2 regions of the Thermosipho affectus genome follow, and region 2 is predicted to be linked to the other one. Evidence: riboswitches for the same ligand, from Rfam matches in the RefSeq annotation. Region 2 holds a riboswitch; the other holds the start of a gene.

Region 1 (7,482 bases), on a different contig from region 2:
GAAAAAATGAGGTTGTACAGAAAAACTAAAGGAAGATAGCTTTTCAAAGTCCCTTTTTTTTACAAATTGTGCATGAATAATTCTATGACCTGTTTTCTTTCCAAATGCCTCAATAGTTCTACTTAGTGCCTCATCACCTATTGTATGAACACATACTTGCAAGTTATTTTTCTCTGCAAATTCCACTATATCACTAAAATTATCCGGCAAAGTAAAAATACCAAAACCACTATTATTTTTATACGTTTTAGATAAAAATGCTGTTTTACCACCTAATGAACCATCTGCAAAAAGCTTTATACCAAAAATTTTTGATATTCCATAGCTACCAAACTCAAATTCCCATGGATTTTTTGTACATAATTTTTCATATACACGTAATTTACTCTCTTTCAAAAGTCTCTTTAACAATTCAAATGAAATCCCATGTAAATCATCTGAATGTACACTCGTAATCCCATGTTTTAAAAACTCATTTATCCCCTCTTTAAAAGCCCTTACCAAAAATTCAGAAGGGATGTATTCCCATATTTTTTCTATTTCATCTTCGAAAATATAATAATTGTTAATTTTCAAAAGCCTTTGCGCTTTCCTATTTAGAAATGCAACATGACCACACTTTCTAATCAAAATAACTGGAGATTTAACTGTATCAAAAAAATCTTTATTATCTATCTTTTCCCAGCCTCTTCCTAAAATTATATCACTATCTATATCTAGAATTTTTTCAAAATTTTCATCACTTAAATCTAAAGTTAATTTTTTTATTCCTACACCTAAAATATGTGCATGTGAATCAGAAAAACCCGGAAGAATATATTTCCCTTCCAGGTTAACTTCTTTATCAAATTTTTTTGGATAAACAAATTTGTTTCCTTCTACAAAAAAGTCCTTTTTTACAAAGTTACCATCTTTCCAAACATACCCATTGCTAAACTTTACTACCATCATGACAATAAAGCCGTTAATTCCACTAATTCCATATTCAATGACTTCTTTTGTTTTAATACTTCATCGAGCTTTACTGGAACAATTTTTCCTCCCTGTAAAGCCATCATAACATAACTTTGACCCCTTTTTAAAAACTCAACAGCTGCAACTCCCATTCTAGATGCCAACAATCTATCAAAAGCAGTAGGGGAACCTCCACGTTGAATGTGTCCTAATATTGTTATTCTAGTCTCATATCCTATTCTATGTTCAAGATGTCTTGCAACTGTATAAGCACTTGCCGCACCTTCTGCCACTACAACTATACAATTAATTTTTCCCCTTTCTCTTTCCTTCAGGATCTTATTTCCAAGAGCTTCATAATTAACGGGTATTTCTGGAATTACTATAGCTTCTGCTCCAGTAACTAACCCAGCCACTGTAGCAATGTAACCAGATGAACGCCCCATAACTTCTACAATAAATGCTCTTTCATGCGATGATGCAGTATCTTTTAATTTTTGTATAGCATCAACAACAGTGTTTAAGCATGTATCTACTCCAATGCTCATATCAGTCATTGCAATATCGTTATCTATCGTTCCTGGAATTCCTACAACTGGCACCTTTTGTTCCTCTTCTAAAAACATCGCACCGTGTAAACTACCTTCTCCACCAATTACAATTAATCCTTCTACTCCATGCTTTGCAAGAATTGATGCTGCTTCCCTTCTAGTCTCTTTTCTTACAAATTCAGGGCATCTACTACTTCTTAGGATAGTCCCTCCTTTTTCCATTATTCCCCCAACAGATGCAAAATCCATTTCTATAAAATCTTCATCCAATAACCCAGCATAACCTCTTTGAATACCTAAAACCTTTATATCATTTTTTACAGCATAACGAACAACAGCACGTACAGCAGCATTCATTCCTGGAGCATCTCCACCGCTAGTCATAACTGCAATTTTTTTCATAGAAATCCTCCTTTTTCTAGTTTGCCTAAATATATAATACCACAAAATAAGGCAAATTCAATAAATAAAAAACAATATTTAACTATAAAGGAGTCTTTTTTAGAAAATTACACTTTTTACCTTTTCAATAACCTCTCTAGGATTTCTTCCAAAAACTCTTATCATTGCTTCTTTTCCCCAAAAACCTTTATCATATATTATATCAGGTGATTTATCTAAATCTTGTATAATGTTTGCAATTCCCCATCTCAAAGACTGTCCTTCTTTTTCTTTTACCATTTTAGGCTCCAAATATCTTAAATGCTCATACACTTTTAGACCTATTTTATTTGCTTTTTCTACGTATTTTTCATTAAATTTTATATTTGTCGTACACCTTATATAAGGGAATTTTTTCATCATTTCCAGTGTCATCCTTGCAGTATGAGATTTCCCCTTATAAGTTGCATCACCTAAAAAATGAGGCTTGCCAAAAACCAACCTTATTCTTCCGGGAAACTTTGCCACTTCCTCTTCACTTTCCGCCCAAGGTAATGCATACGAAACATTTTGTCCAACTTCTGGAATAGTCAAATGACCTATTTCCATAATATCCATTACTATACTATTTAATTCATCTAAGACTTCAACTTTTTGCCATTCTCTTGTTAATAATTCAACCTGCACTCTGTCTTTAGATCTCTTCAAAACTCTAACTAAAATTTCCGATGCCCTTTTGATTGACTCTTCAGGAGTATATCCTAAAACCAAAAGCGAAGAAAACAATGTTGAAAACACACAACCTGTCCCCCTAAAATTACCTCTTATCCTTTCATGTTGAAAAACCTTACCTTTATATTTTATTTCTATCATCTCCGTATTTTCATGTCCACCTGTAATAACCATATTATCAAATATTCCAACTTTCTTTGCTTCAACGCTATTAACAACAATATAATCTGCAAATTTCATATATCTTTTTACTTCTTCCTCATCTAAAAATTTAAATCCGCTTGAAGATTCCAAAGCTGGATTCCAAACAATTGTTGAATTTTTAAAAAGATTTCTCAATTCCTTTATTATTTTAGGTTGTGCTACTCCAACTTTTACCACACTTACATCTTCTAATAACTCTATCTCATCTAAAATTTCTGAAATCTCTCTAAATTTTACATTATATGTCTTTTCGAGCGTTTGTTTGGTAAATGCACTGACTGCTGAATATACACTCATCCCCATAGCAGTAGCAATACCAACATCTTGTATTAAACCAGCACCTGACGAAGGATCAAATCCTGAAATTATTAATAATTTTTTCATAATTCACCTCCAGAAATTCAAAAGTCTATCTAACCCTTTGCAGTCTGGTGTTGCTTCAATTACTATATCCACATCAAATTCTTTTATAAAATTTAACAAATTTATGTATTTTTCATTATCAGACCACGGTAAATGATGACATTTTTTATAAGTCTTATCATCTGCGTAATACACATGAAATTCTTCTACAAAATCTGACAATTCTTCTATAAAATCAAATGGATTTATCCTTTCATCAAGTAAAAGATGTCCAATATCAACACACATAGTCAACCCCAATTCTTCACATAAAAATTTGTAATCTTTTGCCGCATAAAAATATTTATTCCCAAATGTATTTTCAATCCTAATCTTAATAATACCTTTTAATTCATCCAATAATTTAAAATTATCTTTCCAATCTTGCAATTGTAATGTATCTGGATAATGTACTATTAAATATTTGGCAGATAAATACTTGGCCATAAAAGCACTTTGCCTAATCTTCCTAAATGTTTCATGATAATCATTGCACGTTAATTTAGGATGAAAATCCATCTTAAATATAAATGGAGCATGTATTCCAAATGACTTTTTCAAATTAAACAAGTTATTCACAAATAAGGGACTCAAAAATCCTAATTCATAAAAATCTAAATCTTCGAATTTTTCCAAAAAATACTTCAAAAATCTAAAATCACTCCTTATAACACTCGTTGAAACTCCTATTTTCATTCTTTCAAATACTCCTCTACAATTTTTAATGAACAAAATGGTCCACACATTGAACAACCTTTCCCGTGAAACGGTCTATTCTTTAAATATTTATCAACTATCTCCTTGTCTAAAACAACTTTTTTTATGTTTTCAAAATTTAAGGTTTTTCTTGAAATAGCTACTTTATAATTTTCCTCAATAAATTTTCCTCTTGAAAAATCTACAGCCATTGCCGCAATTTTAGAAGAAATAACCCCTAATTTTACATCTTCAACAGAAGGCAATGATAAATGTTCCGAGGGAGTTACATAACAAATAAAATCCGCTCCACTTTTTGCGGCAATTGCCGATCCAATCGATGAGGTAATATGATCATATCCAGGTGCAACATCTAAAACTATTGGCCCAAGTAAAAACACTGGAGCATTTTTCCCATACTTTTTCATTAATTCAACAGTAGACTCTATTTGATCAATTGGAACATGCCCAGGCCCCTCCAGTATTACTTGAACATTCTTACTTCGAGCTTTTTCAACTAACTCTTCAAATATAAACCACTCTTCTAATTGTAACCTATCCAACGAATCAAATAAATTCCCGGGCCTTAAAGAATCTCCTAAACTCAGTGTAACATCATATTCTCTAGCAATATCTAAAACTTCATCAAAGTATCTATAAAACGGATTTTCAAATCCATTTTTAATTATCCAACCTGCAATAATAGAACCGCCACGACTTACTATTTTCATTATTCTATTAGATTTTTTTAGTTTTTTTACAATATCTTTTGTAATACTAACATGCAAAGTAACAAAATCTACACCTTGTTTTGCATGTTTTTCAAATATTTTCAAAAAATCTTTTTCCGAAAAATCTACAACATTCCTATTTTCCTTATATGCTACGACCGCTGCATCGTAAATTGGAACAGTACCTACGGGAATATCCGAAATTGTTAATAACTCTTTTCTCTGAAAATCCAAATCTCCCCATGTAGAAAGAAACATTACACTATCTGCTCCATATTTTCTTGATGTCCTATACTTTTCTAACTCATATTCAAAATCATCATATCCAAAAGAAGTACCAATATTTGCATTAACTTTTATTTTTAAACCTTTTCCTATCCCCATTGGATTTTTCAAAGAAACATGATTATTATTTTTTGGTATAACTATTGTCCCATCTAATAATCCTTTTACAAGATAATCAATACTTCTTCCTTCTTTTTTTGATATTTCATTAAGAATTGAAGGAACCTTACCACTTTTTATTTCATCTATTATTGTCATCCTTTCACCTCAACATCAATATTCTCGATAATAATATTTGCAATTTTAATTCCAGACTTTAACATACCACCGAATATTGGCCCCATTCTTGGACCACCCCCAACAGATACCGCGGCCATTCCCATTACAAGTAACCCCGGTAAAATTTCTTTAGTATTTTCAAGAACAAATTTTTCACCTTCTTTTGCATTCATAGGAAACTCCCTTATTTTTCCTAGAGGTAAGTCAATTGATAAATTTCTATCTATAACCATATTAACTACACTTGCAGGATGTCCAGTACCATCAATAACATATTTTGCCTTTACTGTTATAGGATCAACATGTAACCTTTGCCTTATAACAGGTGCCCAATTAATTACCACACCGTTTATTCTCTCTTTGCTCATTAGAACGTCTTCTACAAAAACATTATTAAATATTTTTGTACCCACTTTTGTTGAATTGTACAACAAAGCTGAAGCAAAATGTACGGAATCAATAGAAATAAACCCTTTAGTTTTCTTGTATTTCATATCTAGCTCTTCTAAAAACCACTCAACATCTTCCTCTACAACTAATTCATTAAATAACATCCCTCCGCCCCATGTCCCACCTCCTGGTTCATTTTTTTCTTCAAAAATTATCACATTAAACCCATTTTTCGATAAAACATATGAAGCGGCTAACGCACTAGGCCCCCCTCCAACAATTGCTACATCTACATCTAAACTTTTTTTTAATTTCTCGGTAAATTCTTCTACTATAATTTTTGAAATTTCTAAATCCCACATCTTAAATCCCTCCTTAAAAAAATTTTGCCCTCCACCGGAGGGCAAAATTTCATTTTTTTCTCTTCCCCAGTCCCTCCGCCGGTATTACCCGGTTCAGGTTCTAAGGGTCGAAGGTTTCCACCTTCCTCTCAGCTCCGGAATATGGAGCTCCCCTCGGGAAATTATTCACTTTACATGTATATTTTAACTCAATTATTTTATCAGGTCAAACTTTTCTCAATTTCTTTTATTAATTTATAAAAAAACACATAAGAATATATTCCAAATGTTAATATAGAAAACAAAATTAAATTAAAAATAGATAGTCTTGACTTTAAAACGCTCAAAATCAATTTTAAGTATAAAAGCACAAACAGTAAAGCAAGAGTTTGCGAAAAGAAATACGTAAAAATAGAAGATGTCAAATAAAGCGGAAAAAAGGAAAAAATTACAAGACTTAAAACAATATAATAAATGGATAAAACATTTATCTTTAATTCTCTTTTAATTTTTAAGCCTATTACATACAAAAAAATCAAAAAAGAGATTGATGAAAGTCCCAAAAAAACTTCTGCAAGCTCTTTATAGAAAAAATATAAAATATTTGAAAGTATCGAAAATCCCACATACATATAATATGAAATTACCACATATCTCATCCCTTCCTACTCATAAGTATAATAAAATTTTTTACTTAAGTCAATTTTTCAAGCAAGCCTGTTCAAAAAAGGAAAAAAGGGAAAGATGAAGTTATAAATTCAACAAAGAATTTTACGAATTTATTTTGCAATATTCTAAAAAGAAAGGTAAACCACGAAAATACCTAGAACACATGATATGCAAAATTTGTGTTGTACAATTTAATAGAGTTATCCAAATAGTTTTTTATTTAATTTTTCACATAACAATTATATCTCTTTATTTTTTAAAAAGACTCAAATAAGTTTTCTTTCAACTTCTTTCTCATTTTTTAAAGCGAAAATCCAAATTTCAACTAGGTTTTCTCCTGAAACAAATATCTTTAATCATGAAAAAAGGAAACCGAATATCGTCGATAACAACATCACAAATGTAAATATATTTCCTCTAATCATCTTTTATAATAGGCACCATCTTGCTATTCTATTCAATTTTGAAATTGCTAATTCCCATTAGAAATAAAATTTATCCAAGGGCATGGTGTTTTTGGCGTTTTATTATGTATTCACAACAATCATCAAAAAAGTATTCGTATCCAAAATATATCTATGCCTTTTTATAAAACAAACTATGGTTACATACACGTTGTTTAAAAATCACTCTTAAAACAACAACCACAAGATTTTCTTACAAGAACGTTTGTATGAAATTTAACTTTTATTGGCATTTTTGGTTGTCACACTGTTGTAAGAGAAAGATTCTGCTCAACGATCATCATCAAAACCTACTATAGCATGTATCTCAGTAGGTAAATGGCCAAGCTGTTTTGCCCTGTAACCAAATCCCAAAGCTATTTCATCGTTTGAAGCAAAAATCGCTTCAGGGTCGATTAAAAAA
Region 2 (7,482 bases):
TGAGTGATCTTTTATAGCGGAAAAGTTTATTCCACCAAATTTATAAAATAGAAAAAATAGGGGGACAAAAAGTCCCCCAATAACATATAACAAAGGAATTACCCACCAATAATTTCTTTTGACCATTCTTTTAATATCTCCTCTTGTTTTTCATATAAATTGGGATTTATTTTCAAAATTTTTTCCATTCTTGGCACATATTTAAATGCGTCTGGAATACTGACATTAGTTACAGGAAGCATCCATTGATTTAATGGAATTTTTTCTTGAAAATTGTCCATTAATACAAACTCTAAAAATCTTTTTGCAAGTTCCATGTTTTTTGCACCTTTTACTATTGCAGCATATTCAACTTGTACAAATGCTCCTTCTTTCATAATTACTGGTACATATGTAATTTTACCATAGTTGTAATAACTATATGCACCATCTGTGGCGTAACTTACCATGATATCTGCTTCACCAGTTTCGAGCATCTCAAACGCTTCATCCCAGCCAGGTGTTATTGTTAGTATGTTTTCTTTAAATTTTTTCCAAAAATCTAAATAGTTATCTCCATAGACAGCGATTGTCCACAACAAAAAACTAATTCCTGTGCTTGAAGTGCGTGGATCTTCCACAACTATTCTGTTTTTGAACTCTTTTTTTAATAAATCCGAAAAACTTTTCGGTGGATTTTTTACAGTGTTTTTGTTGTAAACTATTGCAATGGCACCAAAATCAAACGGTACACCGTATTCATCTTTTAATTCTGGATATTTTAATAAAGAATAATTTATCGGTGAATATTTTTCAAGTAACCCTTCTTTTTTTGCCCTATGTAGTAAAGCCTGATCAAGTCCTATTATTACGTCTGCTTTTTGCTTATCTTTTTCTAATATTAACCTTGCTAATACGGCTCCGGCATCTCCGAAAGATCTAAGATCGACTTTGCAATCATACATTTTTTCAAAAATTGGAATTACCTCATAACCAATCCCTGAGACGAAACTATCGTATGTGTAAATTACCAATGTTTGGGTAGAAAAATAAAGTACTCCAATTAGAACAAACAAGCTTACAATATATTTTTTCATTTTTTCACCTCCTAAAAAAAATCCCTCCTTTTGGAGGGTATTTCCCATCCCTCCGCCAGTATTATCTGGGTCAGGTTCAAAGGGTCGAAGGTTTCCACCTTCCTCTCAGCCCCGGAATATGGAGCTCCCCTTGGGTTAATTCTATTATACATCAGGTTGATTAATTCAAAAACATAAATTTTTACGTAAATGTTAAAACTATTCGATGTGTTAAGTTAAGCAATCGAACTGGTGTAATTTATTTGTTACATATAATTTTGTGTTTGTTTTCAAAGTTGTACAAAAATTTAATTGAAAAAAGGAAAAAGTATAATATACTAAATTAGGAAGAAAAAGGAAGGTGATTTATTTGTTCGAGGGACTACAAGAAAAACTTTCAAAGGCGTTTAAAAGTTTATCTGGAAAAGGAAAAATTACGGAAAAAAATATTAAAGAAGCTATTAGAATAGTAAAGCTTTCTTTGCTGGAAGCTGATGTTAATTATAAAGTGGTAAAAGAATTTATAGATGAAGTAAAGAAGAAAGCGTTAGGAGAAGAAGTCTTGAGATCTTTGACTCCTGATCAAATGTTTATTAAGATTTTGAAAGATGAATTAATTAGATTAATGGGGGAAAAATCGCAATTGCAAATGATTCATTCTCCTTCATATATTATGATGGTTGGATTGCAAGGAAGTGGTAAGACAACGAGTGCGGCTAAAATTGCAAATTTACTTAAAAAAAGAGGTAGAAAACCATATTTAGTCGCAGCAGATACCTATAGACCTGCGGCTATTGATCAATTGATAACTTTGGGTAAAAGGATAGACGTACCTGTCTACTATGGTGATAAAAAAAATCCAATTAAAATAGTAAAAGGGGCTTTAAAAGAAGTAAAAGATAGTGGATATGATGTAGTAATATTTGATACTGCTGGGAGATTGCACATAGATGAAGAAATGATGTCCGAATTGGTGGAAATTAAAGATATTTTAAACCCGGATGAAATTTTGATGGTAGTTGATGCAATGACTGGGCAAGATGCGGTAAACTCTGCTAAAACTTTTGATGAAAGGCTAGATGTCACGGGATTTGTGGTAACAAAGATGGATGGTGATGCAAGGGGCGGAGTGATTTTATCAATTAGATATGTTACACAAAAACCTGTGAAATTTATTGGAACCGGTGAAAAAATAGAGGACCTTGAGGAGTTTTATCCAGAAAGAATTGCAAGTAGGATATTGGGGCTTGGGGATGTTTTGACGTTAATTGAAAAGGCAGAGCAGGAACTTGATAAAGAAAAAATGAAAAATTTAGGAAAGAAAATGATAAATGCGGAGTTTACCTTGGAAGATTTTCAAGAACAGTTGAAGGAAATAAAAAAACTTGGTTCTCTTTCAAAAATTATTGATCTTTTACCAGGTGCCCCGAAGGTTGATTTAGATCAAGGTGAAAAAGAATTAAAAATAACAGAGGCGATAATAAATTCAATGACTCCTGAGGAAAGAAGAAATCCCAAGATACTTAATGCAAGCAGAAAGAAAAGGATTGCAAAAGGTAGTGGAACTAGTGTACAAGAAGTTAATAAATTAATAAAAAACTATGAGGAAATGAAAAAAATGATGAAAATGTTTAAAAAAGGAAAGTTACCATTTAATTTAAGAGGTTTTAAATTATAAAAATTTGTATGGAGGTGTTTAGTGTGGTAAGGATTAGGTTAACACGTATGGGTAAAAAGAAACAACCATTTTACAGAATTGTGGTAGTTGATCAAAGAAAAAGAAGAGATGGTGCATACATTGAAAGTTTGGGATATTATGATCCTATTAAGGACCCTTATGTTTTAAATGTTGATGTAGATAAGGCAGTTGATTGGATTTTAAAAGGTGCACAACCAAGCCAAACGGCAAGAAACCTTTTGAGAAAGGCAGGGGTCTTTAAAAAAGTTGATGAAATAAAAAATGCAAAAAAGAAGGAGGCTAATCAATGAAAGAGCTCCTTGAGTACATACTCAAGGGGATTGTAAAAAATCCCGAAGAGGTAGTTGTTTTGGAATTTAATGAGGATGGAAAAAGAATATTTGAAATATCGGTAAATTCTGAAGATGTTGGGCAGGTTATTGGAAAGGATGGAAGAACAATAAAGTCAATTAAGATACTTTTATCTTCAATAACCGATGAAAATGATTTTATTTTGAAGGTGGTAAGATGATTAAGACTCTCCATGAGCTTTTAAAAGACAAAGTCCCAGTTGCAATACTTGGGAAAACGCACGGGCTTGGTGGAGAGTTAAGGTTGTTACCATTAACTAATATACCTGAAGTTATTGAATCTTTAGATGAAGTTTTTATATATAACGAAAAGGTAAAAAAGTTTCTATTTGGTAGAATCTCATACATGGTATTGTCAAATGGTTATTACATTGTGAAAATTAAGGGAATTGATTCTGTGAATGACGCTAAAAAATTTGTGGGGTCTAAACTTTATATTGAAAAAAGTATGTTGCCATCTTTAAAAGATGATGAGTATTATTTTTACGAAATTTTAGGTTTAAATGTCTTTGATGAGAATGGTAAGAACATAGGAAAAGTTGATGAGATTATACAAACGGGTAGTAACGATGTTCTTGTAATAAATAAGGATACCGAAAATGAACTTATGATACCTGTTATTAAGGACTATGTTGTTTTAATTGACAAGAAAGATAGAAAGATAGTTGTCAGGCTTCCGGAGTGGTTAGGGTGAAAATAAGTATTTTAACCATCTTTCCTGAGATGGTAAGTGTAATAAAAAAATATGGAGTAATCTCCAAAGCGGTGGAGAATAAGATTTTAGATATCCAAATATTTAATCTTAGAGATTTTACAAATGATAAACATAAGGTTGTTGATGATTACCCTTTTGGTGGGGGGCCAGGAATGGTTATGAAGCCCGAGCCTTTTTTTAGGTTTTTTGAGTATTTTAATAAAGAATTTGGAAAGCCTTATACAATTTTAACCTCGCCACAGGGAGAAACGTTAAATAACGAAATTGTAAAAGAATTGAGTTGTGAAAAAAATGTTCTTATAATTTGTGGAAGGTATGAGGGAATTGACGAAAGAGTAATGAGTTTTGTTGATAGAGAAATTTCAATAGGTGATTATGTTTTAACTGGCGGGGAACTACCAGCTATGATCATTGCAGATGCAATTTCAAGATTTGTTCCAGAAGTCATAGATAAAGATTCGGTTGAGCAAGAATCTTTTAATACGGGAATACTTGATCATCCACATTACACAAGACCGAGAGAAATAAATGGTTTAAAGGTTCCAGAAGTTCTACTAAGTGGAGACCACAATAAAATAGAAATTTGGAGACGTAAAATGGCGTTAAAAAAGACTATGGAGAAAAGGCCGGATTTGTTCTTTAATAAAGAATTTGATAAGCTTGATAAAGTTGCGTTGCTGGAGTTGTTTAGGGAGTTGATTGATGGTGTTAGATAAAATTTATCTCGCTTTAATTCATTATCCAATTTTAGGAAGAGATGGTAAGATTATATCTACAGCTGTTACAAATTTAGATATACATGACATTGCAAGGACTTGTAGGACTTACAATATTAAAAAGTACTATCTTGTGAATAACTTACCTGCCCAGCAAGATATAGTAAAGAAAGTTTTGGCATATTGGCGAGAGGGATTTGGAAAAGAGTACAATCCCAATCGTTCAGAGGCCTTATCATTAGTTAAGTTAATGAGTTATTATGAGGATGTTATTGAAGATATAGAAAATATTGAAAAAGAGAAACCTATCATCATGTTTACATCTGCCAAATGGCGCGAAAATACTATAACATTTGATGAAGGAAAAGAAATGATTTTGAGAAGTGATAAACCTATTTTAATTTTATTTGGTACTGGTTGGGGTATGCCAGATGAGATTTTAGAGCAATGTGATTATGCATTAGAGCCTGTAAGAGGAAAATCCGATTTTAATCATCTTTCTGTGCGGGCTGCTGTTGCAATAATACTTGATAGGTTAATAGGAGAGAATGTATAAAGGAGGGATTTATATGAGTATGGATAACCTTATTAGAATTATTGAAAAGAATCAAATTAAAGAGGTGCCAGAATTTAGACCTGGAGATACTGTAAAAGTATATGTTAAATTTAAAGAAGGCAACAAAGAAAGAACACAAGCTTTTGAGGGAATTGTAATTTCTTTAAGAGGTTCTGGTATTGGAAAAACATTTACAGTTAGGAGAATTGGTGCTAATGGTGTAGGTGTTGAAAGAATCTTTCCACTGTATGCACCAATAATTCAAAAAATTGAGGTTGTCAGGCGTGGTAAAGTTAGAAGGGCAAAACTATATTACTTGAGAAACATCCGCGGAAAGGTGAAAATTAAGGAGAGAAGGTAATTTAAATGAAAAAAAGACCTTCAAAAATCTTTAAGGATACAGTTATTACGCTTGTTTATGCTATAGTTGCAGCTACAATTATTAGGCTGTTTGTTTTTGAAACTATGATGGTCCCCACAGGTTCTATGATACCAACTATTAACATTGGGGACCGCCTTTTTATTGAAAAAATAACTTTTCAAGCGAGAGAACCTGAAATAGGTGAAATAACAGTATTTTGGACGCCTTTCCGCGATGAGAGAGCTCAACAGATGCTTAGAGCGTTTGATAAATTTATGGATTTGTTTTCCCCCAAGGAATTTAAAGGACATGTAAAATATGTAAAAAGGCTTGTGGCAAAAGAAGGCGATGTTATTACGTTAAAGTTAGTTGATGGTAAATGGAAACTATTTGTTAATGGAGAGATTCCAGAAAATTTAAGGGATGTTAATTACTTACCTGAAGGTGTTTTTGAATATCCGGAACTTTGGAATTATTTAGATAAGGCTAGTAGATTGAGAAATAATCAAACAGAATATAGGAAATTTCTCTATGAACTTGCTTTGAAAAAAGGTTCAAAATTTGCCAATATAGTTTTTAGTATAGTTGGCGGAATGGAACCAGTGAAATACGGTATCCCGTATTATGAATATGTGGATAAATATTTAAAACCAAAGAATATAAATTTTGAAGATTATATATGGAAAAAAAATGGGCAAGTCTTTGTAAAAATACCAAACGGTTTCTACTTTTTTATGGGAGATAATTCTAGGGAAAGCTTAGATAGTAGATATTTTGGATTCGTTCCCAAAGAAGCTGTTATTGGAAGACCTATATTGAGAATTTGGCCATTGAAAAATTTTGGACCAGTTCAACCAATTGGGATAAAATAAAGGCTCCTTTTAAGGAGCCTTTATTTTTATTATTTCACATTCCAAATATCCTTTGCGTATTCCATTATCGTTCTATCACTTGAGAAAATGCCGACTCTTGCAACGTTTAGTAATGCTTTTTTATTCCAAAGATATTTATCTCTATATGTTATGTCTATTTCTTTATGTCTAGTTTTATAACTGTCAAAATCTGCAAGTAGCATATATTCATCTGCTTGTGAGCCATTTAAACCAAATAATAACGCTTGAAATATATCTTTAAACAAGTCAGGATTCTCTTTGTTGAAGAATCCATTGTTTATAGCATCTAGTATTTTTCTAATATTTTCATTTCTCAAGTATATGTCATATGGATTGTAAAGCCTACTTTCTTTTAGTTTTTGGACTTGTTCTGCAGTTAATCCGAATATAAAGATATTTTCATCACCAACGCATTCTTTTATCTCGATATTTGCACCATCAAGTGTTCCAATGGTCAATGCCCCGTTTAATGCAAATTTCATATTCCCAGTACCTGATGCTTCTTTTCCAGCAGTTGATATTTGTTCACTTACATTTGCGGCTGGTATTATTATTTCTGCAAGGGATACGTTATAATTTGGTATAAATACAACTTTTATTTTATCGTTTATTTCTTTGTCATTATTTACTATGTCTGCTACACTGTTTATCAGTTTTATTATCAACTTTGCCATTCTATATCCTGGTGCAGCTTTTGCGCCAAAGATAAATGTTCTAGGATAGATATCAATATTTGGATTTTCTTTTAAAGTCTGGTAAAGATATATAATATGCATCACATTGAGAAGCTGTCTTTTATATTCGTGGAGCCTTTTTACTTGTACATCAAAGATAGATTCAGGATCTACATTTATACCTAATTCCTTTTTTATATAGTTTGAAAGTTGTTTTTTGTTATGTTGTTTTACTTCAAAGAACTTATCTAAAAAGTTTTTGTCATTTGCATAGGCTTCAAGATTTTTTAGATAGTCTAGGTTTATAATCCAATTATCTCCAAGTGTTTCATTAATTAGATTTGAAAGATTTGGATTGCATTGCAATAACCATCTTCTTTGAGTAATTCCATTGGTTTTATTATTGAATTTTTTTGGCCATATTTCGTAAAAATCTTTAAAAACACTGTTTTTAAGTATTTCT

What was found. A riboswitch is a leader RNA that binds a small molecule or an ion and turns the genes downstream of it on or off. The one in region 2 is predicted to bind thiamine pyrophosphate.
Region 1: another riboswitch for thiamine pyrophosphate. It lies ahead of XJ44_RS08625 (sulfide-dependent adenosine diphosphate thiazole synthase); the one in region 2 lies ahead of XJ44_RS00455 (thiamine ABC transporter substrate-binding protein).

Annotation. Positions count from the first base shown of each region.
Region 1 covers NZ_LBFC01000023.1:54,996-62,477, reverse strand. Annotated here, with positions in the region: gene XJ44_RS08650 (amidohydrolase) at 1-951, opposite strand, end outside; gene pfkA (6-phosphofructokinase) at 948-1,907, opposite strand; gene XJ44_RS08640 (thiamine-phosphate synthase family protein) at 2,007-3,206, opposite strand; gene XJ44_RS08635 (sugar phosphate isomerase/epimerase) at 3,210-3,920, opposite strand; gene thiC (phosphomethylpyrimidine synthase ThiC) at 3,917-5,194, opposite strand; gene XJ44_RS08625 (sulfide-dependent adenosine diphosphate thiazole synthase) at 5,191-5,967, opposite strand; TPP riboswitch at 6,020-6,131, opposite strand; gene XJ44_RS08620 (DUF4234 domain-containing protein) at 6,168-6,605, opposite strand; gene XJ44_RS09280 (hypothetical protein) at 7,350-7,482, opposite strand, start outside.
Region 2 covers NZ_LBFC01000002.1:18,230-25,711, reverse strand. Annotated here, with positions in the region: gene XJ44_RS00460 (ABC transporter permease) at 1-93, opposite strand, end outside; gene XJ44_RS00455 (thiamine ABC transporter substrate-binding protein) at 99-1,076, opposite strand; TPP riboswitch at 1,107-1,217, opposite strand; gene ffh (signal recognition particle protein) at 1,426-2,733, shown strand; gene rpsP (30S ribosomal protein S16) at 2,757-3,044, shown strand; gene XJ44_RS00440 (KH domain-containing protein) at 3,041-3,265, shown strand; gene rimM (ribosome maturation factor RimM) at 3,262-3,798, shown strand; gene trmD (tRNA (guanosine(37)-N1)-methyltransferase TrmD) at 3,795-4,535, shown strand; gene XJ44_RS00425 (RNA methyltransferase) at 4,525-5,091, shown strand; gene rplS (50S ribosomal protein L19) at 5,105-5,452, shown strand; gene lepB (signal peptidase I) at 5,458-6,324, shown strand; gene XJ44_RS00410 (glycogen/starch/alpha-glucan phosphorylase) at 6,354-7,482, opposite strand, start outside.